Regions from separate parts of the Margalitia sp. FSL K6-0131 genome, predicted to be linked through region 1. Evidence: a T-box and tRNA genes for the amino acid it is inferred to sense, from the RefSeq annotation. Region 1 holds a T-box; the other regions hold tRNA genes.
What was found. The T-box of region 1 lies ahead of thrS (threonine--tRNA ligase). A T-box ahead of a tRNA ligase gene usually reads a tRNA of that ligase, here a tRNA-Thr.
Positions count from the first base shown of each region.

Region 1 (9,389 bases):
GCAATTTATAAGCTTTCGTTTTTATATCACATTAACGCAATTGATATGCAAAATATTTTTCTAAGTGCACTGAATGCTGAGCAAAATATTGACATTGATGACCTTAGGAAGGCAGCTCGGGACTGGTACCAACTGGAGCATGCGAATGATTTACCGAAGCTAGTGGATCGTATTCAGCCATTAAAGGACCGGACTAGCAGTGAATTAGGGGATACACGTGAGGAAAAGCTTATTCATTATCTTGAAACGACATCTCCCCGACAGCTGCTGATTGATATTTCGGATGGAGCGGAACCTTCTAAAGCGGACCTTCAGGCTGTGGAAGACATAATGTTTCAACAACAGCTCTCAGCAGGCGTTGTCAATGTATTAATTCAATATGTTTTATTAAAAACAGATATGAAACTCACGAAAAATTATATGGAAAAGATTGCTTCTCATTGGACAAGGAAAAAGGTGAAAACAGTAAAAGAAGCGATGGAATTAGCAAAAAATGAGCACCGTCAATATCAGCAATGGGCTGATACTAAAAGCGAGCAAAAGAATGCGCGTAAAAAGCCAATTCGTACGGAAAAGCTTCCAGAATGGTTTGTGGAAAAAGATGAAACACAACCTAAAAATAATAAATCAAATCAAACAGCAGAATCTGTAGAGGAAAAACGTCGCAGACTTGAATCCATTCAACAAAAATATAAAAAATAGGAGGTGAATGGAATGGAGAATATTAATGAAACATTAAGAAGATTATCTAATAACAGCAACTTTCAACGAACTTACAGTGAGATGAAGCAAGAAATCCTAAACCATCCTGCTGTTCGAGAATTTTTGCTTCAACATACAGGTGAGATTACAACATCCATGGTCGAAAAAAGTTTAATGAAGTTATATGAATTCATTTCGCAAACGAGGGATTGTCAAAAATGTTCTAGCCTTGAGAGTTGTGTGAACATGATGCAAGGATATGAACCAGAGCTTGTTTTAGGGAGGAACGGCATAGATATCAAATACCGTCCTTGTCTGAAAAAAAGAATGTTTGATGAACGGAAGAAGAATGAAAAATTAATTCAGAGCCTTTATGTTCCAAAGGATATTTTACATGCGTCTTTTGGTGAATTCTCTTTGGAATCAGCAGGACGACTAAATGCGTATGAATTTGCAGAACGTTTTGTCGTGGAGTATGAGGCTGGTAAAAAAATGAAAGGGTTATTTCTTTATGGCAGCTTTGGAGTTGGAAAGTCCTATTTATTAGGTGCTATTGCTAACCATTTGGCGGAAAATAAACAGGTCTCCTCTCTCCTTGTTTATGTTCCGGAATTTTTCAGGGAAATGAAGCAATCATTAGGGGATCATACGTTAAATGAAAAGTTGGAAATGGTTAAGAAAGCTCCGGTGTTAATGCTGGATGATATTGGAGCGGAAGCTATGACGAGCTGGACACGTGATGAAATTCTAGGATCCATTTTACAGTTTAGAATGCAGGAAAATCTGCCAACCTTTTTCACTTCTAATTTCGATTATTCCGGTCTTGAACATCATCTTACCTATTCACAACGAGGGGAAGAGGAAAAGATGAAGGCGGCAAGGATTATGGAAAGGATAAAGTATCTTTCAACCCCAATTTTAGTGGAGGGACCTAATTTAAGAATATAGAAGGCCATAGCAATAAGCTTGGCCTTCTTTTTTTATCCTCGACTTCTAAAATAACCATGCTCCCCATATACATATAACATGGAATTTTCCATAGCAAGGGGGGCTAAAGTTGGATTTTATTTTCAAGTATTTAGATGATGCAGTATGGCTGCATGAATATTTTATTAAAAACGATAAGGAAATATGGTTCCATGAAACAATCTTTCAAAATCAAAAACAATATTTTTTAACTATAGATCTCTCCACGATTTCATTAGAAAATATTCAAGATGGATTTATACAATTTATTATTCAAAAGAAAAGAAACGATTGGGTGAAAGATATCTTAAGAGAGTATTTCTTCTATAAAGAAGAAGAGGAGCAAAACAATATTTTAGAAATTGTAATCGACATGTTTAATGGAGATAGACCAGAACTAACTTCTATAATTGGCGGAATAAATGAAACAGAAATGATTCGTCAAGCCATCTCCGCTTTGTTAGAGCAACATGATACCGTTTCATTTGATTCTCTTACGAAATTCAGGTTGAAGGAATACTATGAACAAATTATTGTATATGTCGAACTAGCTATTGATGAATATAAGATGGAGCAAGAATACCAAGTATTTATCCAGACTCTCCGTGATTATCTACAAAATCGCGATGCAAAATTGGATGTAGTAAGAATTTATTTTGATCAATACAGTATTTTTTATAATGAACAATATCAAGAAATGACCAAAAGTGAAATTTCGAATTTGATGGATCGCAGATTATTAACCAATCATCCAATCTACATTGATTCAGTAACAATTGCTCCTTTATTATCTATTGCTCCGAAAAAAATTTATCTTTATGCTGATTCATTTGATAATGGTTTAATTCGGACGCTTCAAAACATTTTTGAAGAGAGGATCTTTCTCGCAAAAAAAGACCAGTTTTGGCAAGAAAAAAATGCCTTTTTGGGAAAGGCAGCTAATAGGTAAGGAAAAATAATTTTCATACTCTTGATTTTCCGTAAAGAAACTTCTATAATTACGTACATACGAATTAAAGCATATGAAAAGTAATGATGAGGACAAGGGTATTCCTTTACGGTTTCCAGAGAGGAAAGGCATGGTGAAAACTTTCCATCACGAAATGAATACTTACCACCTCTAAACTTCAGCTGTGAACGTTAAATGTTTAACTAGTAATAGTTGACGGGTACATTCCGTTAAAAATTTCCTAAGTCATTTTTGTTTTTTTGGAAATGAAAAATAGGGTGGAACCACGTGTAAATAATACTCGTCCCTTTCCGTAGGGACGAGTTTTTTTATTTTTTATACATATAAAGGAGTGGACATATATGTCAGATATTAAAATTACGTTTCCAGATGGCGCAGTTAAGGAATTTGCCGGCGGAACAACAACAGAAGACATCGCAGCATCCATTAGCCCTGGCTTAAAGAAAAAAGCATTAGCTGGAAAACTAAATGACAAGTTGATTGATTTGCGCACACCTATCCATGAGGATGGAACAATCGCGATTATTACACCAGATCAACCGGAAGCACTCGAAATCCTCCGTCACAGTACAGCACACTTAATGGCTCAAGCAGTTAAACGTCTGTTTGATAATGTGAAACTTGGAGTTGGACCAGTTATCGAAGGCGGCTTCTATTATGATATGGATATCGATGTTTCGATTACACCAGAAGATCTTCCGAAAATCGAAAAAGAAATGAAGAAAATTGTAAACGAAAACTTAGAAATTATTCGAAAAGAAGTTACACGTGACGAAGCGAAAGAAATTTTTGCAGGTGATGAGTATAAACAAGAATTACTTGATGCCATTCCTGCTGATGAAAAAGTAACCGTGTATGAACAAGGTGAATTCATTGATCTTTGCCGCGGGGTACATGTTCCTTCAACTGGAAAGATAAAAGAATTTAAACTACTAAGTATCGCCGGGGCATATTGGCGCGGAAATAGCGACAATAAAATGCTTCAACGTATTTACGGAACTGCCTTTTTCAAAAAAGAAGAACTGGATGAACACCTTCGTTTATTAGAAGAAGCTAAAGAAAGAGATCACCGTAAAATCGGGAAAGAATTAAGTTTATTTATGACATCTCAAAAAGTTGGACAAGGCTTGCCATTATGGCTGCCAAAAGGTGCAACCATTAGACGTGTTGTGGAACGCTATATCGTCGATAAGGAAGTAAGTCTAGGATACGACCACGTCTATACACCAATTATGGGTAGCGTGGACCTTTATAAAACTAGCGGACATTGGGATCATTATCACGAGGATATGTTCCCCGTAATGGAAATGGATAATGAAGAGCTTGTTCTTCGCCCGATGAACTGTCCTCATCATATGATGGTATTCAAAAATGGCATCCACAGCTATCGTGAATTGCCAATCAGAATTGCAGAGCTAGGAACGATGCATCGCTATGAAATGTCTGGTGCTTTATCAGGGCTTCAAAGGGTACGCGGGATGACTTTAAATGATGCCCATATATTTGTTCGTCCAGATCAAATTCGCGATGAATTTAAACGAGTAGTGGAATTAATTATTGAAGTATACAAAGACTTTAATATTACTGATTATTCCTTCCGACTTTCTTATCGTGATCCGGAAGATAAGGAAAAATATTTTGATGATGATGAAATGTGGAACAAAGCACAATCTATGTTAAAGGATGCAATGGACGATTTAGGCCTAGATTATTTTGAAGCAGAAGGAGAAGCTGCCTTCTATGGTCCGAAGCTAGATGTGCAAGTTCGTACTGCATTAGGAAAAGATGAAACATTATCAACAGTGCAGCTTGATTTCTTACTTCCTGAAAGATTTGATTTAAACTATATAGGTGAAGATGGTAAGCCTCATCGCCCTGTTGTTATCCACCGTGGTGTTGTATCTACAATGGAACGCTTTGTTGCTTATCTAATTGAGGAATATAAAGGAGCGTTCCCAACTTGGTTGGCTCCAGTTCAAGCAACTGTCATCCCTGTTTCACCTGATGTACATCTTGATTACGCTAAACAAGTTAAAGAACAACTTAAAGCAGCTGGATTTAGGGTTGAATTAGATTTGCGCGATGAGAAAATGGGTTATAAAATCCGTGAAGCACAAATGCAAAAAATCCCATACATGCTTGTCGTAGGGGATAATGAAGTAAAAGACAATGCTGTTAATGTTCGTAAATATGGGGAACAAAAATCAGAAACAATCCCATTTGCACAATTTATGGAAAACTTAAAAGCAGAAGTTCAAGAGAAAAAATAAAAATTTCATTGCACCATAATTAAAACTTTGATAATATAAATGATGTTGTTTTAAATATAATAAAAATAGCAACAAGCCATTTGACATCGATTATAATTATATGATATATTATCTAAGGTAAATTGAATATTAGTTTGAGGAAAAGAAGGAGCACCCGCTTCTCGCCTGATTGACGCTTATATTGCAGTTGGCAGGTTTCGAAATTCATCACATTCAAAAACTATTCATACGTGAATGTAAGTGCGGGTCGTCTTTCCCGCACTTTTTATTTTGTTATGAAACCTAGCATTATAAAGTTCCAATGACGGCGAAATTCTTAACCCAAACCATTTATTCTAAGCTTGCCTTGGCTTCCAGGAAGCAAAAGACGAGCTATAGTTACTCTTTTGTAATCATAGATTTCTGATTGCTCGATTAAACCTTGGAGGTGGCTAACTATTAGCAAAGATATGATGGTTAATGATGGCATTCGTGCACGTGAAGTGCGTCTAATTGGTCAAAACGGAGAACAGCTAGGTGTTAAGTCCCGTAATGAGGCAATTGAAATTGCTTCGAGGGTAAACCTTGACCTTGTTCTAGTTGCGCCAAATGCAAAACCGCCAGTAGCTCGTATTATGGACTACGGTAAATATCGTTTTGAACAGCAAAAGAAAGAAAAAGAAGCACGTAAAAATCAAAAAGTCATCAGTATTAAAGAGGTTCGTTTGAGCCCTACCATTGAAGAACATGATTTTAATACAAAGCTTCGCAATGCCCTTAAGTTTCTTGAAAAGGGAGATAAAGTAAAAGCAAGCATTCGTTTCAAAGGCCGTGCGATTACACATAAAGAAATTGGTCAGCGAGTTCTTGATCGTTTCGCCGAAGCTTGTGCTGAGGTAAGTACAGTGGAATCAAAGCCAAAAATGGACGGACGCAGTATGTTTTTAGTTCTTGCACCAAAAACTGAAAAGTAATGTTATGAGGAGGAAAATCCTATGCCAAAAATGAAAACTCACCGTGGCTCAGCAAAGCGTTTTAAGAGAACAGGTTCTGGCAAACTTAAACGTTCTCATGCTTACAGAAGCCATATGTTTGCCAATAAAACAGTAAAACAAAAACGTAAGCTACGTAAATCAACTGTAGTTTCTAAAGGTGATTTCAGACGCATTCGTCACATGCTTTCTAATATTTAATCGTTCGTAATTGAAATAGGAGGGAAATATTATGCCACGTGTAAAAGGCGGAACAGTTACCCGCAGACGTCGTAAAAAAGTTCTTAAACTAGCAAAAGGTTATTTCGGTTCAAAACATACATTATTTAAAGTTGCAAACCAACAAGTAATGAAATCCTATATGTATGCTTATCGTGACCGTCGTCAGAAAAAACGCGACTTCCGTAAGCTATGGATTACTCGTATCAATGCAGCTGCACGTATTAACGGTCTTTCTTACAGCCGTTTAATGCACGGACTTAAGCTTGCTGGTATCGAAGTAAACCGCAAAATGCTTTCTGATCTTGCTATCCATGATGAAAAAGCATTTGCAGAACTTGCAAACCAAGCTAAAGCTCAATTTTCTAAATAAGAAAATTTATAAAGCCATTCTCGAAGAATTTTGAGAATGGCTTTTTACATAATAGGAGGTAGAAGGTTGTTAAGTAAATTTATCATTGGTTATTTTATAATCATCAATTTAGTTGGGATTATTATCATGGGAGTAGATAAAAATTATGCAAGAAAACATAAATGGAGAATCCCGGAAAGAACGCTTTGGAAAATTGCCATTATTGGGGGAGCATGTGGAACGACCATAGGAATGAAGATATTTCACCATAAAACGCAGCATCCAAATTTTAAAGTGGGATTTCCGATTTTAGCACTGCTGGATCTAGTCCTTTTCTACTTCATTTTGCATATTTGAGTAATAACCATCCGGTTTGTTCAATATGTATAAGTATGATTCTTCATCATAGACAAAACATCAAAGGCGGGTGAGAATGTGAATGATCAACTATTGATCTTATTTTCATTTGTTGAAAGTAGTGCCATTTTAGCCCCATTCCTCTTTATCTTATTTCACTTACTAAGGCAATTTTTGTTTATACCAGTAGCGGTTGTGTGCATGGCAGGAGGAATACTGTTTGGAAGCTTACTCGGAATTATCTATTCTTTAATTGGGTTACTGTTGCTGTCTGTTATCAGTTATTTTTGGATTAAAAAAATGCCGCGCACCTATGAAAAATTTGTGAGAATTAAACAAAAATGGTTCGGGCAGCGTGCAAAGTTAACGGTTGGCCAAATCGCTATCTTAAGACTCATACCATTTATCCACTATCAGCTTTTAACGATTTGTTTAATAGAAAGAAGCACGAATTTTCGAGAGTACATGAGAGGCTCCATTATAACAAATCTTCCTTTAGTCTTTTTCTACACAGTATTCGGGCAATTTATTTCCCGTTTTACACCAGGTATGATTATCATGATTTTGCTTGCTCTTTCGATATTGTTTTATATTTTAAGAGAAAAAGTGGTTGTCATGAAGTGGCGTGAATTTTTTAACGGTACATCATGATAACATAAAAATAGCCCATTAAAGGGCATTTTTTATTTTTGGCTACATATGCGGATTTTTTGAATTATGATTAATGTCGTGTAACAATCTAATGATTTGTTCATTTTGTTCCACTTGTCTTCCGGAATTAATTTTAATTTCATGTACCCAAATAAGTAAAATAATGATAATAACTAGCGGTATTAAACTATACAATAAAAATGGAAATAAGCCAAGTAAGGTCATGTATATTATCCCCCTATTCTTTTAATGATATCTATTACATTACGATTTATAATGAGATTTGTTTCGTTTTTATCCCAATCTCGGAGCAAAATTCCTGTAAAAGGTACATTATTTTAGAAGGATTTGCAGACGGAGTGCATTTTATTTTATCAATCAGGATTGAATTAAATTACATTACATGTATATGACCTAGCCGGTAAGCTAAAAATAACGAAATTAGAAGCAATTTTTTGTAATTAGGGATGAATCTCATATTTAACATGGTAGAAGTCCAACAAGCCTATATAGCAAAAAATTAGGTGAATGAAGGAAGGGTATTAATAGCAGAATTTTTGTACATTTTCGCTTTTTCTATTATAATGGAATAGGTACATATTATTAATTCGGAGGTCATAATATTGGCTAAATTAGATGAAACATTAACGATGCTGAAGGACCTGACAGATGCAAAAGGGATTCCAGGAAATGAACGTGAAGTTCACGATGTAATGAAAAAATACATAGAACCATTTGCTGATGAAGTGACATCTGATGGTTTAGGCAGTTTAATTGCGAAAAAAGTAGGCGACGAAAATGGTCCTAAGATCATGGTAGCTGGCCATTTAGATGAGGTAGGCTTCATGGTGACAAAAATTGATGACAAAGGCTTTATTCGTTTTCAAACGGTTGGCGGTTGGTGGTCACAAGTCATGCTTGCTCAACGAGTAACGATTGTCACAAGAAAAGGCGATATTACAGGTATTATCGGCTCTAAACCGCCACATGTATTATCACCTGAAGTCCGTAAAAAGCCATATGAAATCAAAGATATGTTCATTGATATTGGCGCATCCAGCAAAGAAGAAGCACTTGAGTGGGGCGTTTTGCCAGGGGACATGGTCGTTCCGTATTTCGAATTTACTGTCATGAACAATGAAAAAATGCTATTAGCAAAAGCATGGGATAACCGCATCGGCTGTGCCATTGCCATCGATGTTCTTAAAAACTTGAAAAATGAAAATCATCCAAACGTAGTTTATGGAGTAGGAAATGTTCAAGAAGAAGTAGGACTTCGCGGAGCTAAGACAGCTGCAAATGTAATTAAGCCGGATATCGGTTTTGGTGTAGACGTAGGTATCGCTGGTGATACACCGGGACTTTCTGAAAAAGAAGCAATGAGTAAAATGGGGGAAGGTCCGCAAATCATCCTTTATGATGCGTCAATGGTATCCCATAAAGGCCTACGTGACTTTGTGGTTGGTGTTGCGGATGAATTAAATATTCCATATCAATATGAATCCATCCCTGGTGGAGGAACGGATGCAGGTTCCATTCATTTGACAGCAAATGGTGTACCTTCCTTAGCGATTACCATTGCAACTCGATATATACATTCACATGCTGCGATGCTTCATCGTGATGATTATGAAAATGCCGTGAAGTTGATTACCGAAGTGATCAAGCGCTTAGATAGAGATGCAGTAAATAAAATTACTTTCGAGTAAATACACAAAGAAACGCATGGAATCCATGCGTTTTTGCATTATGCGGACACTGATTCCGTTATTCACATAAAAAGTGCTATTTTGGAGATGTTTGCGGACACACGTTCCGTTATTTACTGTAATACACTCCAAAATAGCTCTTTTTTCGCTTGATAGCGGAACCCGTGTCCGATAAAAAACTGAAATCACCATATTATTCACAAATAACGGAACGTATGTCCG
Region 1 covers NZ_JBBOZS010000001.1:1,870,143-1,879,531, forward strand. Annotated here, with positions in the region: gene NSQ59_RS09045 (replication initiation and membrane attachment family protein) at 1-702, shown strand, start outside; gene dnaI (primosomal protein DnaI) at 715-1,650, shown strand; gene NSQ59_RS09055 (putative sporulation protein YtxC) at 1,760-2,617, shown strand; T-box leader at 2,692-2,929, shown strand; gene thrS (threonine--tRNA ligase) at 2,980-4,908, shown strand; ribosomal protein L20 leader region at 5,045-5,182, shown strand; gene infC (translation initiation factor IF-3) at 5,358-5,861, shown strand; gene rpmI (50S ribosomal protein L35) at 5,883-6,080, shown strand; gene rplT (50S ribosomal protein L20) at 6,112-6,471, shown strand; gene NSQ59_RS09080 (DUF1294 domain-containing protein) at 6,538-6,807, shown strand; gene NSQ59_RS09085 (TVP38/TMEM64 family protein) at 6,886-7,458, shown strand; gene NSQ59_RS09090 (hypothetical protein) at 7,501-7,683, opposite strand; gene NSQ59_RS09095 (M42 family metallopeptidase) at 8,082-9,167, shown strand.

Region 2 (9,389 bases), 2.3 Mb from region 1:
TTCCTAACTAATTTTATTTTCTAATAAGGAAAGACTGTATTAATTGCAATTGATTTAAATTTGTAAATATAAATAGAATTTGTTAATATAAATAATAGAACATATGTTTCGTAATGAAGGAGGTGAATAATATGAGCCTAACCTACACCAAGAAAATTCAAATTGAGTTCTCCAAAAATGATGAAATTATACTAGACGGACAGAGCAAAATTTGCAATTGGTTATATAATCAACTATTAGATGCTTGCCAAAAGGATTACTATGAAAATAATAATTCTTTAAAACTACTAGAAGGAAGAAACCTGCGTAATTATGGAGTCTCTCTAAAGAAAAGTCATCCATTTTTGAATTCAGTCTTTTCCTCTGTATTAAAGGAACCATCTACAAGATTGCTTAAAGCCTATAAGAGCTTTTTTAAAGGTGATTCCAGATATCCTAAACACAGAAGCTGGAAGAATAAATGGTTTAGTCTAGTTTTTGATGAACCAAACAAAGGATGGGAAATTCTAAAGGAAGGAAAAGCAGTTTCTATTTCATTAGGCAATGTACCTGGATTAGCAAAACAAAAAGGTAAAAAGAATCCTTCGATTATTGGAAAGTTGAAAGAAAAAGTAGAGTTAGGTGATGAAGAAAAATTTAAAACGTTTAGCCTTTGCAAACAACAAGGGAATAAATTCTTTGCAATTTTCACCGTAGAACGCCGCTCGAAGACAGAAATGGAATATAAAAAAACAATGTCAAAATATCGAATTCAGTGCAAACAGTCTAAAAAGTTAAATGAACCCTCACCTCAAAAACCTTCATTAATAAAACAAGAAACCAATATTCCAGATAATTTGAAATGGATTTCCTTGGATCCAAATCATAAGAATTTCTTTGTCGGTGTTGACTATGAAGGTAATTCTATTGAGTTTAAGAAACTTCTAATGATTAATTATTGGGACAAAAAAATAGATCAAATAAAAGCCAAACGAGATATTTGCAAAAAACAATACAAAATGAAAAAAGCAAATATGGAAATTCTTATACCATTCACAGTCCACGATGGAATAAATTAAACTCTGCAGTAAATAGGGCTTACAACAAACGTCGAGAACAAATTAAGACAGCGTTGTATTCTATTGCCCATGCTTTATACGATAGATACGATCTAGTTATAATTGGTGACTATACTCCAAACAATAAACATGCACCGTATAAAAATATGAAACGAAGTATGTTAAACCAAGAACAAATTGGTAAATTTCGTACTATTTTAAAATGGGTTGCAACGAAACGTGGCAAATATTTTTTAATATCCGATGAATTTAACACTACTAAAGAATGTTGTGTTTGCGGATACATGAGAAAAAGAGAGCCACAAATTCGCAGCTTTACATGTGAAAAATGTGGAACCCTTTTAATGAGAGATATTAATTCAAGTGTCAATATCGGAAAAAAGGTTGGATATAAATTAAATATTGCTTATTATAAGCATAAACTTCAAAACTTTACCTATTTAGGAAAAGCGCCATATGGAAGAAAAATATTATGGGTGAAAAATAATCTATCTTTGCCTTGCTTAGGCTAGTTAAGGTTAGATAAGTTAAAATAATCTTAACTATACTTGTAACAACATAAGTTGTTCTGCCAACAAGACCTACACACTTTTTCATAGTCTTGACTTGGAGAAAAGATTTATACTCGGGTGTGACATTTATATTCTGCTTTATACAGAAAATAAATGATGAGGAAAATCAAAGCAGTCGAACCGACACTCGTTTTATTAAAACATGTCTCGAATATAATTAAATGTTTGATTTCTAATTAATCGTATCAAAAAATAATGCAAAAGAAAAAGTCCCTGATATACATTTTATATTAAATGCATATCAGGGACTTTCACTATTATGATACCGGTGACCAGGGTCGAACTGGTACTCCCGAAGGAACACGATTTTGAGTCGTGCGCGTCTGCCAATTCCGCCACACCGGCACAATATTATGGAGGCGGCAACCGGATTCGAACCGGTGGTAAAGGTTTTGCAGACCTCTGCCTTACCACTTGGCTATGCCGCCATTTTGTTTGGAGCGGAAGACGGGATTCGAACCCGCGACCCCCACCTTGGCAAGGTGGTGTTCTACCACTGAACTACTTCCGCATAAAGCTGGGCTAGCTGGATTCGAACCAGCGAGTGACGGAGTCAAAGTCCGTTGCCTTACCGCTTGGCTATAGCCCAATAATAAAGCTAATTTAACAATTTTATGGGGCGACTAGTGGGGATCGAACCCACGTATGCCGGAGCCACAATCCGGTGCGTTAACCACTTCGCCATAGCCGCCATAATCTTATTGGCAGGGGCAGTAGGAATCGAACCCACACTGAAGGTTTTGGAGACCTTAGTTCTACCTTTAAACTATGCCCCTATGAAAATGGTGGAGGGGGACGGATTCGAACCGCCGAACCCGAAGGAGCGGATTTACAGTCCGCCGCGTTTAGCCACTTCGCTACCCCTCCGAAACCTACTGGTGCCGGCCAGAGGACTTGAACCCCCAACCTACTGATTACAAGTCAGTTGCTCTACCAATTGAGCTAGGCCGGCAATATTAAGATATAACCTGCTAATATGTTATTGCAATATACCTGTCGTCCAGCTCTCAGAAAGATTATTCAAGTAGCAGCTCGAGCTGTACGCTGAAGCAATGCTTCGAAGCATATTCGATCGTGCTCTACCAATTGAGCTAGGCCGGCATATTAAATTAAATGGTGGCTCAGGACGGAATCGAACCGCCGACACAAGGATTTTCAGTCCTTTGCTCTACCGACTGAGCTACTGAGCCTATGTACCTATTTTTTAAAAAAATGGCGGTCTGGACGGGACTCGAACCCGCGACCTCCTGCGTGACAGGCAGGCATTCTAACCAGCTGAACTACCAGACCATTATTGCGGGGGCAGGATTTGAACCTGCGACCTTCGGGTTATGAGCCCGACGAGCTACCGGACTGCTCCACCCCGCGACGATTATAAATGTTATATGGTGGAGGATGACGGGATCGAACCGCCGACCCCCTGCTTGTAAGGCAGGTGCTCTCCCAGCTGAGCTAATCCTCCGTTATTTACTTTTTATATTAATGGTGACCCGTACGGGATTCGAACCCGTGTTACCGCCGTGAAAGGGCGGTGTCTTAACCGCTTGACCAACGGGCCACATATATCTGGCGGAGAGCAAGGGATTTGAACCCTTGAGACAGGTTTTGCCCGCCTACACGATTTCCAATCGTGCTCCTTCGGCCACTCGGACAGCTCTCCGTATGGCTCCACAGGTAGGACTCGAACCTACGACCGATCGGTTAACAGCCGATAGCTCTACCACTGAGCTACTGTGGAATAATGCCAGCTTGGCGACGTCCTACTCTTGCAGGGGGAGAGCCCCCAACTACCATCGGCGCTGAGAAGCTTAACTTCCGTGTTCGGGATGGGAACGGGTGTGACCTTCTCGCAATAGCCACCAAACCATGTGACATATATTATTATATATGATTTTGGGATAATTTCAATATAAAATTGAATTTTATTCCCTCAAAACTAAATACTGTAGAAGAAGAAGTAAAGAGAATCGCTCTATTTTGGTTAAGTCCTCGATCGATTAGTATTCGTCAGCTCCATGTGTCGCCACACTTCCACCTCGAACCTATCAACCTGATCATCTTTCAGGGATCTTACTAGCTTGCGCTATGGGAAATCTCATCTTGAGGGGGGCTTCATGCTTAGATGCTTTCAGCACTTATCCCTTCCGCACATAGCTACCCAGCGATGCCTTTGGCAAGACAACTGGTACACCAGCGGTGCGTCCATCCCGGTCCTCTCGTACTAAGGACAGCTCCTCTCAAATTTCCTACGCCCACGACGGATAGGGACCGAACTGTCTCACGACGTTCTGAACCCAGCTCGCGTACCGCTTTAATGGGCGAACAGCCCAACCCTTGGGACCGACTACAGCCCCAGGATGCGATGAGCCGACATCGAGGTGCCAAACCTCCCCGTCGATGTGGACTCTTGGGGGAGATAAGCCTGTTATCCCCGGGGTAGCTTTTATCCGTTGAGCGATGGCCCTTCCATGCGGAACCACCGGATCACTAAGCCCGACTTTCGTCCCTGCTCGACTTGTAGGTCTCGCAGTCAAGCTCCCTTGTGCCTTTACACTCTACGAATGATTTCCAACCATTCTGAGGGAACCTTTGGGCGCCTCCGTTACTCTTTAGGAGGCGACCGCCCCAGTCAAACTGCCTGCCTGACACTGTCTCCCACCCCGATCAGGGGTGCGGGTTAGAATTTCAATACAGCCAGGGTAGTATCCCACCGACGCCTCCACCGAAGCTGGCGCTCCGGCTTCAAAGGCTCCTACCTATCCTGTACAAGCTGTACCAAAATTCAATATCAGGCTGCAGTAAAGCTCCACGGGGTCTTTCCGTCCTGTCGCGGGTAACCTGCATCTTCACAGGTACTATAATTTCACCGAGTCTCTCGTTGAGACAGTGCCCAGATCGTTACGCCTTTCGTGCGGGTCAGAACTTACCTGACAAGGAATTTCGCTACCTTAGGACCGTTATAGTTACGGCCGCCGTTTACTGGGGCTTCAATTCAGAGCTTCGCTTACGCTAACCCCTCCTCTTAACCTTCCAGCACCGGGCAGGCGTCAGCCCCTATACTTCGCCTTGCGGCTTCGCAGAGACCTGTGTTTTTGCTAAACAGTCGCCTGGGCCTATTCACTGCGGCTCTCTCGGGCTTGCACCCTACCAGAGCACCCCTTCTCCCGAAGTTACGGGGTCATTTTGCCGAGTTCCTTAACGAGAGTTCTCTCGCTCACCTTAGGATTCTCTCCTCGCCTACCTGTGTCGGTTTGCGGTACGGGCACCTTTCACCTCACTAGAGGATTTTCTTGGCAGTGTGGAATCAGGAACTTCGGTACTATATTTCCCTCGCTATCACAGCTCCGCCTTCACGGTTACGGGATTTGCCTCGTAACCAGCCTAACTGCTTAGACGCACATAACCAGCAGTGCGCTTACCCTATCCTCCTGCGTCCCCCCATCGTTCAAACGGTGAAGAGGTGGTACAGGAATATCAACCTGTTGTCCATCGCCTACGCCTTTCGGCCTCGGCTTAGGTCCCGACTAACCCTGAGCGGACGAGCCTTCCTCAGGAAACCTTAGGCATTCGGTGGAAGGGATTCTCACCCTTCTTTCGCTACTCATACCGGCATTCTCACTTCTAAGCGCTCCACTAGTCCTTCCGGTTTAGCTTCACCGCCCTTAGAACGCTCTCCTACCACGGACACCTGTCAGGTGTCCATCCACAGCTTCGGTGATACGTTTAGCCCCGGTACATTTTCGGCGCAGAGTCACTCGACCAGTGAGCTATTACGCACTCTTTAAATGGTGGCTGCTTCTAAGCCAACATCCTGGTTGTCTAAGCAACTCCACATCCTTTTCCACTTAACGTATACTTTGGGACCTTAGCTGGTGGTCTGGGCTGTTTCCCTTTTGACTACGGATCTTATCACTCGCAGTCTGACTCCCAAGCATAAGTATTTGGCATTCGGAGTTTGTCTGAATTCGGTAACCCGATGAGGGCCCCTAGTCCAAACAGTGCTCTACCTCCAATACTCTTCATCTTGAGGCTAGCCCTAAAGCTATTTCGGAGAGAACCAGCTATCTCCAAGTTCGATTGGAATTTCTCCGCTACCCACACCTCATCCCCGCACTTTTCAACGTGCGTGGGTTCGGGCCTCCAGTAAGTGTTACCTTACCTTCACCCTGGACATGGGTAGATCACCTGGTTTCGGGTCTACGACCTCATACTTATTCGCCCTATTCAGACTCGCTTTCGCTGCGGCTCCGCTTCATCAGCTTAACCTTGCATGAAATCGTAACTCGCCGGTTCATTCTACAAAAGGCACGCTATCACCCATTAACGGGCTCTAACTACTTGTAGGCACACGGTTTCAGGTTCTCTTTCACTCCCCTCCCGGGGTGCTTTTCACCTTTCCCTCACGGTACTGGTTCACTATCGGTCACTAGGGAGTATTTAGCCTTGGGAGATGGTCCTCCCTGCTTCCGACGGGATTTCACGTGTCCCGCCGTACTCAGGATCCACTCTGGAGGGAACGAAGTTTCAACTACAGGGTTGTTACCTTCTTTGACGGGCCTTTCCAGACCTCTTCATCTACTCCGTTCCTTTGTAACTCCGTATAGAGTGTCCTACAACCCCAAGAGGCAAGCCTCTTGGTTTGGGCTTCTTCCGTTTCGCTCGCCGCTACTCAGGAAATCGCGTTTGCTTTCTCTTCCTCCGGGTACTTAGATGTTTCAGTTCCCCGGGTCTGCCTTCATTACCCTATGTATTCAGGTAAAGATACTGCTCCATTACGAGCAGTGGGTTCCCCCATTCGGAAATCTCCGGATCAAAGCTTGCTTACAGCTCCCCGAAGCATATCGGTGTTAGTCCCGTCCTTCATCGGCTCCTAGTGCCAAGGCATCCACCGTGCGCCCTTACTAACTTAACCTATAAGGTTATTACTACTTTAAAATGGATAAATCCATAAAGTGGCGATTCTCGGTTTTACTTGGTTTCTTCTATCAGTATCTAGTTTTCAAGGAACAAAAATATTTTGAAAGGATGACCTTTCAAAACTGAACAGAACTTATAAACGTCTTCTTGTAACCACGTAAGTGGTTTTCCATTATCCTTAGAAAGGAGGTGATCCAGCCGCACCTTCCGATACGGCTACCTTGTTACGACTTCACCCCAATCATCTGTCCCACCTTCGGCGGCTGGCTCCAAAAGGTTACCTCACCGACTTCGGGTGTTACAAACTCTCGTGGTGTGACGGGCGGTGTGTACAAGGCCCGGGAACGTATTCACCGCGGCATGCTGATCCGCGATTACTAGCGATTCCGGCTTCATGCAGGCGAGTTGCAGCCTGCAATCCGAACTGAGAATGGTTTTATGGGATTGGCTTAACCTCGCGGTCTCGCAGCCCTTTGTACCATCCATTGTAGCACGTGTGTAGCCCAGGTCATAAGGGGCATGATGATTTGACGTCATCCCCACCTTCCTCCGGTTTGTCACCGGCAGTCACCTTAGAGTGCCCAACTGAATGCTGGCAACTAAGGTCAAGGGTTGCGCTCGTTGCGGGACTTAACCCAACATCTCACGACACGAGCTGACGACAACCATGCACCACCTGTCACTCTGTCCCCCGAAGGGGAACGCCCTATCTCTAGGGTTGTCAGAGGATGTCAAGACCTGGTAAGGTTCTTCGCGTTGCTTCGAATTAAACCACATGCTCCACCGCTTGTGCGGGCCCCCGTCAATTCCTTTGAGTTTCAGCCTTGCGGCCGTACTCCCCAGGCGGAGTGCTTAATGCGTTAGCTGCAGCACTAAAGGGCGGAAACCCTCTAACACTTAGCACTCATCGTTTACGGCGTGGACTACCAGGGTATCTAATCCTGTTCGCTCCCCACGCTTTCGCGCCTCAGCGTCAGTTACAGACCAGAGAGTCGCCTTCGCCACTGGTGTTCCTCCACATCTCTACGCATTTCACCGCTACACGTGGAATTCCACTCTCCTCTTCTGCACTCAAGTCTCCCAGTTTCCAATGACCCTCCACGGTTGAGCCGTGGGCTTTCACATCAGACTTAAGAAACCGCCTGCGCGCGCTTTACGCCCAATAATTCCGGACAACGCTTGCCACCTACGTATTACCGCGGCTGCTGGCACGTAGTTAGCCGTGGCTTTCTGGTTAGGTACCGTCAAGGTACCGCCCTATTCGAACGATACTTGTTCTTCCCTAACAACAGAGTTTTACGATCCGAAAACCTTCATCACTCACGCGGCGTTGCTCCGTCAGACTTTCGTCCATTGCGGAAGATTCCCTACTGCTGCCTCCCGTAGGAGTCTGGGCCGTGTCTCAGTCCCAGTGTGGCCGATCACCCTCTCAGGTCGGCTACGCATCGTCGCCTTGGTGAGCCGTTACCTCACCAACTAGCTAATGCGCCGCGGGTCCATCTGTAAGTGATAGCCGAAGCCATCTTTCAATCTTTCCTCATGCGAGGAAAGAAGTTATCCGGTATTAGCCCCGGTTTCCCGGAGTTATCCCAGTCTTACAGGCAGGTTACCCACGTGTTACTCACCCGTCCGCCGCTAACTTTTAAAAGCAAGCTTTTAAAAGTCCGCTCGACTTGCATGTATTAGGCACGCCGCCAGCGTTCGTCCTGAGCCAGGATCAAACTCTCCAAAAAAGTGTTTGATATAGCTCATAAATTTCAAAACATTGACGTTTCGTTCTGTTCAGTTTTCAAAGATCAATTTCCGTCACTCTTTCGTGACAGCGACTTTATTATCTTATCAAAGTGTTTCTTTCTTGTCAACACTTTTTTTATTTTCTTCGCCGCTGCGTTTTTCAACATCTTGCAGCGACGTTTATTAATATACCAAGAATAAAATCAATCGTCAATACATAAATTAATATTTTACAATAATTTTTTTGAAACACAGTAATGACGGTGATATATATCATATCCTTTTGTTTGAATTCTAACTTCATCAATAAAATGCTTATCTAGTAGAAATTCTAATAGCATGCTTAAGTCTACATCATAATGTTCTAATTCCGGATGTGAAATAAGATCATTAATCGTCCATTCATCTTTCGTCTTCATAATTTCAATTAAATGTGAGGCACCAAATCGTGTTCTGGAATGAATTAAAAATTCACTTGCTATAAACAAAAGTTCTAATCTCTTTTCTATAGGCTCATCACTCGTAACCAATTCCTCATAAAGCTTAAATATTTCCGGTTCCATTTGTTTTACTTGATTCCATACCGTTATTTCAGGATGAAAGCCTTTTTCAATTACAGCAAGACGTGCCAAATGATGCAGGGAATGTGCTACATGATTATAGGCATCTAAGTACTGACTGTTATCAAAAAACGCCTTTCCTTCCATATATCTGCGAACCAGCTTCGCAAATTCAAGACCGATTTTGACTTTTCGATCATAAAAAGGAAAATCCTGAAGCTCATCTCTTAAGTTGTTCATATACTCATTGCGGTCAAATAATATTTTTCCGTGCAGAATCCACTCTACTATTTTCCGATTCGTCCCGAGCAGCAGCCATTCTCGGAGTTGATCTTCTCTGACAATATGCAAAGAGGCTTTTTTGTCCTCATAAGTATAGTGCTTTATAAAGACAGGTGTTTCCACATCTTTCACAACAATTAATAAAACTGCATCAAATGTATCCGTAACTGCACTCGTATTCTGTACTTTTTCAATAATTAGAACACCGAGTGTATTTGTTTGGCTTGCTCTTTCTTGATATATCGGTCGAAGGATGTCCTCCATAT
Region 2 covers NZ_JBBOZS010000001.1:4,162,010-4,171,398, forward strand. Annotated here, with positions in the region: gene NSQ59_RS20335 (hypothetical protein) at 132-1,058, shown strand; gene NSQ59_RS20340 (transposase) at 980-1,570, shown strand; tRNA gene NSQ59_RS20345 (tRNA-Leu) at 1,894-1,975, opposite strand; tRNA gene NSQ59_RS20350 (tRNA-Cys) at 1,985-2,058, opposite strand; tRNA gene NSQ59_RS20355 (tRNA-Gly) at 2,067-2,141, opposite strand; tRNA gene NSQ59_RS20360 (tRNA-Gln) at 2,148-2,219, opposite strand; tRNA gene NSQ59_RS20365 (tRNA-His) at 2,246-2,321, opposite strand; tRNA gene NSQ59_RS20370 (tRNA-Trp) at 2,333-2,406, opposite strand; tRNA gene NSQ59_RS20375 (tRNA-Tyr) at 2,414-2,497, opposite strand; tRNA gene NSQ59_RS20380 (tRNA-Thr) at 2,507-2,582, opposite strand; tRNA gene NSQ59_RS20385 (tRNA-Phe) at 2,745-2,820, opposite strand; tRNA gene NSQ59_RS20390 (tRNA-Asp) at 2,844-2,920, opposite strand; tRNA gene NSQ59_RS20395 (tRNA-Met) at 2,925-2,998, opposite strand; tRNA gene NSQ59_RS20400 (tRNA-Val) at 3,017-3,092, opposite strand; tRNA gene NSQ59_RS20405 (tRNA-Glu) at 3,114-3,188, opposite strand; tRNA gene NSQ59_RS20410 (tRNA-Ser) at 3,198-3,290, opposite strand; tRNA gene NSQ59_RS20415 (tRNA-Asn) at 3,294-3,368, opposite strand; rRNA gene rrf (5S ribosomal RNA) at 3,378-3,494, opposite strand; rRNA gene NSQ59_RS20425 (23S ribosomal RNA) at 3,608-6,542, opposite strand; rRNA gene NSQ59_RS20430 (16S ribosomal RNA) at 6,730-8,280, opposite strand; gene NSQ59_RS20435 (nucleotidyltransferase-like protein) at 8,512-9,387, opposite strand.
Region 2: it encodes a tRNA-Thr, which carries the amino acid that the T-box ahead of thrS (threonine--tRNA ligase) is inferred to sense. The anticodon was not compared.

Region 3 (9,389 bases), 3.0 Mb from region 1:
TACGCTGGATGCTTTTGCTTCGAAGTTTATTCATCGTGCTCTACCAATTGAGCTAGGCAGGCATATTTAACTAAATGGTGGCTCAGGACGGAATCGAACCGCCGACACAAGGATTTTCAGTCCTTTGCTCTACCGACTGAGCTACTGAGCCGTAATTGTTTATTATTTGTAAATTAAATTGTAGTCGCTTCGTCCCAGTCTCAGAAAGATTACGCAAGTAGCAGCTCGACTGGTACGCTGAAGTAATGCTTCGTAGCTTATTCGGACGTGCTCTACCGACTGAGCTACTGAGCCAAATTAAAAAACTATTCAGATTTTATATATTATAAATGGCGGTCCGGACGGGACTCGAACCCGCGACCTCCTGCGTGACAGGCAGGCATTCTAACCAGCTGAACTACCGGACCAGGTTTTTTTCAAGAATTGAAAATAAACTTCCTTATAATCTTCCTTGAAAATAACTCTTTTAATTGCGGGGGCAGGATTTGAACCTGCGACCTTCGGGTTATGAGCCCGACGAGCTACCGGACTGCTCCACCCCGCGTCGATAAAAAATTATTAAGTTTTCCATATGCACTAAATTCGCAATGGACTGTCCCGATTTCAGAAAGCCTATTCAAGATGCGGCTCAATCGGTACAACTCGCAGATAATTCGATGAAGTAACGCTCGTTGCTCCACCCCGCGACGATAAAAATGTATTATTAATGGCGGAGGAAGAGGGATTCGAACCCCCGCGCGGTTTAACCCGCCTGTCGGTTTTCAAGACCGATCCCTTCAGCCAGACTTGGGTATTCCTCCATTAATATGGACCTTGTAGGACTCGAACCTACGACCGGACGGTTATGAGCCGTCTGCTCTAACCAGCTGAGCTAAAGGTCCTTAAACACAAGTATATTTTTATAGCGGCGGAGGGGATCGAACCCCCGACCTTACGGGTATGAACCGTACGCTCTAGCCAGCTGAGCTACACCGCCATTTTAAAAAATTGAAATGGAGCCTAGCGGGATCGAACCGCTGACCTCCTGCGTGCAAAGCAGGCGCTCTCCCAGCTGAGCTAAGGCCCCTTTTTAAGTGGTCGGGAAGACAGGATTCGAACCTGCGACCCCATGGTCCCAAACCATGTGCTCTACCAAGCTGAGCTACTTCCCGTTTGTATTGATTATGGCGCGCCCAAGAGGAGTCGAACCCCTAACCTTTTGATCCGTAGTCAAACGCTCTATCCAATTGAGCTATGGGCGCATATTATGGAAGATTATTTTGCTACGCAAAAAATCTTGGTGCCGAGGACCGGAATCGAACCGGTACGGTAGTCACCTACCGCAGGATTTTAAGTCCTGTGCGTCTGCCAGTTCCGCCACCCCGGCAAAGGGTATTTGGAGCGGAAGACGGGATTCGAACCCGCGACCCCCACCTTGGCAAGGTGGTGTTCTACCACTGAACTACTTCCGCGCAGAAATTTTTATCAATGCGGGTGAAGGGAGTCGAACCCCCACGCCTTGCGGCGCCAGATCCTAAGTCTGGTGCGTCTGCCAATTCCGCCACACCCGCGTTATGGAAAGTTAATTTACTTTAAAAAATGGTGAGCCATGAAGGACTCGAACCTTCGACCCTCTGATTAAAAGTCAGATGCTCTACCGACTGAGCTAATGGCTCTTATTTTTAGTTATAAGAACGGATTTTATATTGCTTTCTACCAAAGTGCATCTACGACGTCCAGCTTTCAGTAAGCCTATTCAAGTAGCAGCTCAAGCTGTACGCTGATGCATCGCTTCGTAGCTTACTCGATCGTGCTCTACCGACTGAGCTAATGGCTCGGAAATGGTGCCGGCCAGAGGACTTGAACCCCCAACCTACTGATTACAAGTCAGTTGCTCTACCAATTGAGCTAGGCCGGCATTATTAAGATAAAACCTGCTGATATGTTAGTGCATATAACCGTCGTCCCGATTTCAGAAAGCTTACTCAAGATGTGGTTCAATCGGTACGCTGAAGCATCGCTTCGAAGCTTAATCGGGCGTGCTCTACCAATTGAGCTAGGCCGGCATTTTATATGGTGGAGGATGACGGGATCGAACCGCCGACCCCCTGCTTGTAAGGCAGGTGCTCTCCCAGCTGAGCTAATCCTCCATTATGTAAGCCTGGCAACGTCCTACTCTTGCAGGGGGAGAGCCCCCAACTACCATCGGCGCTGAGAAGCTTAACTTCCGTGTTCGGGATGGGAACGGGTGTGACCTTCTCGCCATAATTACCAGACTATATGAGGTTTGTTCCCTCAAAACTAAATACTGTAGAAGAAGAAGTAAAGAGAATCGCTCTATTTTGGTTAAGTCCTCGATCGATTAGTATTCGTCAGCTCCATGTGTCGCCACACTTCCACCTCGAACCTATCAACCTGATCATCTTTCAGGGATCTTACTAGCTTGCGCTATGGGAAATCTCATCTTGAGGGGGGCTTCATGCTTAGATGCTTTCAGCACTTATCCCTTCCGCACATAGCTACCCAGCGATGCCTTTGGCAAGACAACTGGTACACCAGCGGTGCGTCCATCCCGGTCCTCTCGTACTAAGGACAGCTCCTCTCAAATTTCCTACGCCCACGACGGATAGGGACCGAACTGTCTCACGACGTTCTGAACCCAGCTCGCGTACCGCTTTAATGGGCGAACAGCCCAACCCTTGGGACCGACTACAGCCCCAGGATGCGATGAGCCGACATCGAGGTGCCAAACCTCCCCGTCGATGTGGACTCTTGGGGGAGATAAGCCTGTTATCCCCGGGGTAGCTTTTATCCGTTGAGCGATGGCCCTTCCATGCGGAACCACCGGATCACTAAGCCCGACTTTCGTCCCTGCTCGACTTGTAGGTCTCGCAGTCAAGCTCCCTTGTGCCTTTACACTCTACGAATGATTTCCAACCATTCTGAGGGAACCTTTGGGCGCCTCCGTTACTCTTTAGGAGGCGACCGCCCCAGTCAAACTGCCTGCCTGACACTGTCTCCCACCCCGATCAGGGGTGCGGGTTAGAATTTCAATACAGCCAGGGTAGTATCCCACCGACGCCTCCACCGAAGCTGGCGCTCCGGCTTCAAAGGCTCCTACCTATCCTGTACAAGCTGTACCAAAATTCAATATCAGGCTGCAGTAAAGCTCCACGGGGTCTTTCCGTCCTGTCGCGGGTAACCTGCATCTTCACAGGTACTATAATTTCACCGAGTCTCTCGTTGAGACAGTGCCCAGATCGTTACGCCTTTCGTGCGGGTCAGAACTTACCTGACAAGGAATTTCGCTACCTTAGGACCGTTATAGTTACGGCCGCCGTTTACTGGGGCTTCAATTCAGAGCTTCGCTTACGCTAACCCCTCCTCTTAACCTTCCAGCACCGGGCAGGCGTCAGCCCCTATACTTCGCCTTGCGGCTTCGCAGAGACCTGTGTTTTTGCTAAACAGTCGCCTGGGCCTATTCACTGCGGCTCTCTCGGGCTTGCACCCTACCAGAGCACCCCTTCTCCCGAAGTTACGGGGTCATTTTGCCGAGTTCCTTAACGAGAGTTCTCTCGCTCACCTTAGGATTCTCTCCTCGCCTACCTGTGTCGGTTTGCGGTACGGGCACCTTTCACCTCACTAGAGGATTTTCTTGGCAGTGTGGAATCAGGAACTTCGGTACTATATTTCCCTCGCTATCACAGCTCCGCCTTCACGGTTACGGGATTTGCCTCGTAACCAGCCTAACTGCTTAGACGCACATAACCAGCAGTGCGCTTACCCTATCCTCCTGCGTCCCCCCATCGTTCAAACGGTGAAGAGGTGGTACAGGAATATCAACCTGTTGTCCATCGCCTACGCCTTTCGGCCTCGGCTTAGGTCCCGACTAACCCTGAGCGGACGAGCCTTCCTCAGGAAACCTTAGGCATTCGGTGGAAGGGATTCTCACCCTTCTTTCGCTACTCATACCGGCATTCTCACTTCTAAGCGCTCCACTAGTCCTTCCGGTCTAGCTTCACCGCCCTTAGAACGCTCTCCTACCACGGACACCTGTCAGGTGTCCATCCACAGCTTCGGTGATACGTTTAGCCCCGGTACATTTTCGGCGCAGAGTCACTCGACCAGTGAGCTATTACGCACTCTTTAAATGGTGGCTGCTTCTAAGCCAACATCCTGGTTGTCTAAGCAACTCCACATCCTTTTCCACTTAACGTATACTTTGGGACCTTAGCTGGTGGTCTGGGCTGTTTCCCTTTTGACTACGGATCTTATCACTCGCAGTCTGACTCCCAAGCATAAGTATTTGGCATTCGGAGTTTGTCTGAATTCGGTAACCCGATGAGGGCCCCTAGTCCAAACAGTGCTCTACCTCCAATACTCTTCATCTTGAGGCTAGCCCTAAAGCTATTTCGGAGAGAACCAGCTATCTCCAAGTTCGATTGGAATTTCTCCGCTACCCACACCTCATCCCCGCACTTTTCAACGTGCGTGGGTTCGGGCCTCCAGTAAGTGTTACCTTACCTTCACCCTGGACATGGGTAGATCACCTGGTTTCGGGTCTACGACCTCATACTTATTCGCCCTATTCAGACTCGCTTTCGCTGCGGCTCCGCTTCATCAGCTTAACCTTGCATGAAATCGTAACTCGCCGGTTCATTCTACAAAAGGCACGCTATCACCCATTAACGGGCTCTAACTACTTGTAGGCACACGGTTTCAGGTTCTCTTTCACTCCCCTCCCGGGGTGCTTTTCACCTTTCCCTCACGGTACTGGTTCACTATCGGTCACTAGGGAGTATTTAGCCTTGGGAGATGGTCCTCCCTGCTTCCGACGGGATTTCACGTGTCCCGCCGTACTCAGGATCCACTCTGGAGGGAACGAAGTTTCAACTACAGGGTTGTTACCTTCTTTGACGGGCCTTTCCAGACCTCTTCATCTACTCCGTTCCTTTGTAACTCCGTATAGAGTGTCCTACAACCCCAAGAGGCAAGCCTCTTGGTTTGGGCTTCTTCCGTTTCGCTCGCCGCTACTCAGGAAATCGCGTTTGCTTTCTCTTCCTCCGGGTACTTAGATGTTTCAGTTCCCCGGGTCTGCCTTCATTACCCTATGTATTCAGGTAAAGATACTGCTCCATTACGAGCAGTGGGTTCCCCCATTCGGAAATCTCCGGATCAAAGCTTGCTTACAGCTCCCCGAAGCATATCGGTGTTAGTCCCGTCCTTCATCGGCTCCTAGTGCCAAGGCATCCACCGTGCGCCCTTACTAACTTAACCTATAAGGTTATTACTACTTTAAAATGGATGAAATCCATAAAGTGGCGATTCTCGGTTTTACTTGGTTTCTTCTATCAGTATCTAGTTTTCAAGGAACAAATTATCCTGGATGAATTGATCATCCAAAACTGAACAGAACTTATAAACGTCTTCTTATAACCACGTAAGTGGTTTTCCATTATCCTTAGAAAGGAGGTGATCCAGCCGCACCTTCCGATACGGCTACCTTGTTACGACTTCACCCCAATCATCTGTCCCACCTTCGGCGGCTGGCTCCAAAAGGTTACCTCACCGACTTCGGGTGTTACAAACTCTCGTGGTGTGACGGGCGGTGTGTACAAGGCCCGGGAACGTATTCACCGCGGCATGCTGATCCGCGATTACTAGCGATTCCGGCTTCATGCAGGCGAGTTGCAGCCTGCAATCCGAACTGAGAATGGTTTTATGGGATTGGCTTAACCTCGCGGTCTCGCAGCCCTTTGTACCATCCATTGTAGCACGTGTGTAGCCCAGGTCATAAGGGGCATGATGATTTGACGTCATCCCCACCTTCCTCCGGTTTGTCACCGGCAGTCACCTTAGAGTGCCCAACTGAATGCTGGCAACTAAGGTCAAGGGTTGCGCTCGTTGCGGGACTTAACCCAACATCTCACGACACGAGCTGACGACAACCATGCACCACCTGTCACTCTGTCCCCCGAAGGGGAACGCCCTATCTCTAGGGTTGTCAGAGGATGTCAAGACCTGGTAAGGTTCTTCGCGTTGCTTCGAATTAAACCACATGCTCCACCGCTTGTGCGGGCCCCCGTCAATTCCTTTGAGTTTCAGCCTTGCGGCCGTACTCCCCAGGCGGAGTGCTTAATGCGTTAGCTGCAGCACTAAAGGGCGGAAACCCTCTAACACTTAGCACTCATCGTTTACGGCGTGGACTACCAGGGTATCTAATCCTGTTCGCTCCCCACGCTTTCGCGCCTCAGCGTCAGTTACAGACCAGAGAGTCGCCTTCGCCACTGGTGTTCCTCCACATCTCTACGCATTTCACCGCTACACGTGGAATTCCACTCTCCTCTTCTGCACTCAAGTCTCCCAGTTTCCAATGACCCTCCACGGTTGAGCCGTGGGCTTTCACATCAGACTTAAGAAACCGCCTGCGCGCGCTTTACGCCCAATAATTCCGGACAACGCTTGCCACCTACGTATTACCGCGGCTGCTGGCACGTAGTTAGCCGTGGCTTTCTGGTTAGGTACCGTCAAGGTACCGCCCTATTCGAACGATACTTGTTCTTCCCTAACAACAGAGTTTTACGATCCGAAAACCTTCATCACTCACGCGGCGTTGCTCCGTCAGACTTTCGTCCATTGCGGAAGATTCCCTACTGCTGCCTCCCGTAGGAGTCTGGGCCGTGTCTCAGTCCCAGTGTGGCCGATCACCCTCTCAGGTCGGCTACGCATCGTCGCCTTGGTGAGCCGTTACCTCACCAACTAGCTAATGCGCCGCGGGTCCATCTGTAAGTGATAGCCGAAGCCATCTTTCAATCTTTCCTCATGCGAGGAAAGAAGTTATCCGGTATTAGCCCCGGTTTCCCGGAGTTATCCCAGTCTTACAGGCAGGTTACCCACGTGTTACTCACCCGTCCGCCGCTAACTTTTAAAAGCAAGCTTTTAAAAGTCCGCTCGACTTGCATGTATTAGGCACGCCGCCAGCGTTCGTCCTGAGCCAGGATCAAACTCTCCAAAAAAGTGTTTGATATAGCTCATAAATTTCAAAACATTGACGTTTCGTTCTGTTCAGTTTTCAAAGATCAATTCTTAGTCACTAACAGTGACGACTTTTTCTATATTACTCTTCTAAACAAAGAATGTCAAGAACTTTTTTGGTGGAGGATGACGGGATCGAACCGCCGACCCCCTGCTTGTAAGGCAGGTGCTCTCCCAGCTGAGCTAATCCTCCATATGGTGACCCGTACGGGATTCGAACCCGTGTTACCGCCGTGAAAGGGCGGTGTCTTAACCGCTTGACCAACGGGCCAATTAAAATAAGGGAAAAAAATATCCCCAAAAGGGGTTTGCCTGGCAACGTCCTACTCTTGCAGGGGGAGAGCCCCCAACTACCATCGGCGCTGAGAAGCTTAACTTCCGTGTTCGGGATGGGAACGGGTGTGACCTTCTCGCCATAATTACCAGACTATATGAGGTTTGTTCCCTCAAAACTAAATACTGTAGAAGAAGAAGTAAAGAGAATCGCTCTATTTTGGTTAAGTCCTCGATCGATTAGTATTCGTCAGCTCCATGTGTCGCCACACTTCCACCTCGAACCTATCAACCTGATCATCTTTCAGGGATCTTACTAGCTTGCGCTATGGGAAATCTCATCTTGAGGGGGGCTTCATGCTTAGATGCTTTCAGCACTTATCCCTTCCGCACATAGCTACCCAGCGATGCCTTTGGCAAGACAACTGGTACACCAGCGGTGCGTCCATCCCGGTCCTCTCGTACTAAGGACAGCTCCTCTCAAATTTCCTACGCCCACGACGGATAGGGACCGAACTGTCTCACGACGTTCTGAACCCAGCTCGCGTACCGCTTTAATGGGCGAACAGCCCAACCCTTGGGACCGACTACAGCCCCAGGATGCGATGAGCCGACATCGAGGTGCCAAACCTCCCCGTCGATGTGGACTCTTGGGGGAGATAAGCCTGTTATCCCCGGGGTAGCTTTTATCCGTTGAGCGATGGCCCTTCCATGCGGAACCACCGGATCACTAAGCCCGACTTTCGTCCCTGCTCGACTTGTAGGTCTCGCAGTCAAGCTCCCTTGTGCCTTTACACTCTACGAATGATTTCCAACCATTCTGAGGGAACCTTTGGGCGCCTCCGTTACTCTTTAGGAGGCGACCGCCCCAGTCAAACTGCCTGCCTGACACTGTCTCCCACCCCGATCAGGGGTGCGGGTTAGAATTTCAATACAGCCAGGGTAGTATCCCACCGACGCCTCCACCGAAGCTGGCGCTCCGGCTTCAAAGGCTCCTACCTATCCTGTACAAGCTGTACCAAAATTCAATATCAGGCTGCAGTAAAGCTCCACGGGGTCTTTCCGTCCTGTCGCGGGTAACCTGCATCTTCACAGGTACTATAATTTCACCGAGTCTCTCGTTGAGACAGTGCCCAGATCGTTACGCCTTTCGTGCGGGTCAGAACTTACCTGACAAGGAATTTCGCTACCTTAGGACCGTTATAGTTACGGCCGCCGTTTACTGGGGCTTCAATTCAGAGCTTCGCTTACGCTAACCCCTCCTCTTAACCTTCCAGCACCGGGCAGGCGTCAGCCCCTATACTTCGCCTTGCGGCTTCGCAGAGACCTGTGTTTTTGCTAAACAGTCGCCTGGGCCTATTCACTGCGGCTCTCTCGGGCTTGCACCCTACCAGAGCACCCCTTCTCCCGAAGTTACGGGGTCATTTTGCCGAGTTCCTTAACGAGAGTTCTCTCGCTCACCTTAGGATTCTCTCCTCGCCTACCTGTGTCGGTTTGCGGTACGGGCACCTTTCACCTCACTAGAGGATTTTCTTGGCAGTGTGGAATCAGGAACTTCGGTACTATATTTCCCTCGCTATCACAGCTCCGCCTTCACGGTTACGGGATTTGCCTCGTAACCAGCCTAACTGCTTAGACGCACATAACCAGCAGTGCGCTTACCCTATCCTCCTGCGTCCCCCCATCGTTCAAACGGTGAAGAGGTGGTACAGGAATATCAACCTGTTGTCCATCGCCTACGCCTTTCGGCCTCGGCTTAGGTCCCGACTAACCCTGAGCGGACGAGCCTTCCTCAGGAAACCTTAGGCATTCGGTGGAAGGGATTCTCACCCTTCTTTCGCTACTCATACCGGCATTCTCACTTCTAAGCGCTCCACTAGTCCTTCCGGTCTAGCTTCACCGCCCTTAGAACGCTCTCCTACCACGGACACCTGTCAGGTGTCCATCCACAGCTTCGGTGATACGTTTAGCCCCGGTACATTTTCGGCGCAGAGTCACTCGACCAGTGAGCTATTACGCACTCTTTAAATGGTGGCTGCTTCTAAGCCAACATCCTGGTTGTCTAAGCAACTCCACATCCTTTTCCACTTAACGTATACTTT
Region 3 covers NZ_JBBOZS010000001.1:4,884,894-4,894,282, forward strand. Annotated here, with positions in the region: tRNA gene NSQ59_RS23925 (tRNA-Phe) at 76-151, opposite strand; tRNA gene NSQ59_RS23930 (tRNA-Asp) at 331-407, opposite strand; tRNA gene NSQ59_RS23935 (tRNA-Met) at 471-544, opposite strand; tRNA gene NSQ59_RS23940 (tRNA-Ser) at 708-800, opposite strand; tRNA gene NSQ59_RS23945 (tRNA-Ile) at 808-881, opposite strand; tRNA gene NSQ59_RS23950 (tRNA-Met) at 903-976, opposite strand; tRNA gene NSQ59_RS23955 (tRNA-Ala) at 994-1,066, opposite strand; tRNA gene NSQ59_RS23960 (tRNA-Pro) at 1,075-1,151, opposite strand; tRNA gene NSQ59_RS23965 (tRNA-Arg) at 1,165-1,241, opposite strand; tRNA gene NSQ59_RS23970 (tRNA-Leu) at 1,278-1,366, opposite strand; tRNA gene NSQ59_RS23975 (tRNA-Gly) at 1,377-1,451, opposite strand; tRNA gene NSQ59_RS23980 (tRNA-Leu) at 1,469-1,550, opposite strand; tRNA gene NSQ59_RS23985 (tRNA-Lys) at 1,580-1,655, opposite strand; tRNA gene NSQ59_RS23990 (tRNA-Thr) at 1,822-1,897, opposite strand; tRNA gene NSQ59_RS23995 (tRNA-Val) at 2,054-2,129, opposite strand; rRNA gene rrf (5S ribosomal RNA) at 2,139-2,255, opposite strand; rRNA gene NSQ59_RS24005 (23S ribosomal RNA) at 2,322-5,256, opposite strand; rRNA gene NSQ59_RS24010 (16S ribosomal RNA) at 5,445-6,995, opposite strand; tRNA gene NSQ59_RS24015 (tRNA-Val) at 7,132-7,207, opposite strand; tRNA gene NSQ59_RS24020 (tRNA-Glu) at 7,211-7,285, opposite strand; rRNA gene rrf (5S ribosomal RNA) at 7,325-7,441, opposite strand; rRNA gene NSQ59_RS24030 (23S ribosomal RNA) at 7,508-9,389, opposite strand, start outside.
Region 3: it encodes a tRNA-Thr, which carries the amino acid that the T-box ahead of thrS (threonine--tRNA ligase) is inferred to sense. The anticodon was not compared.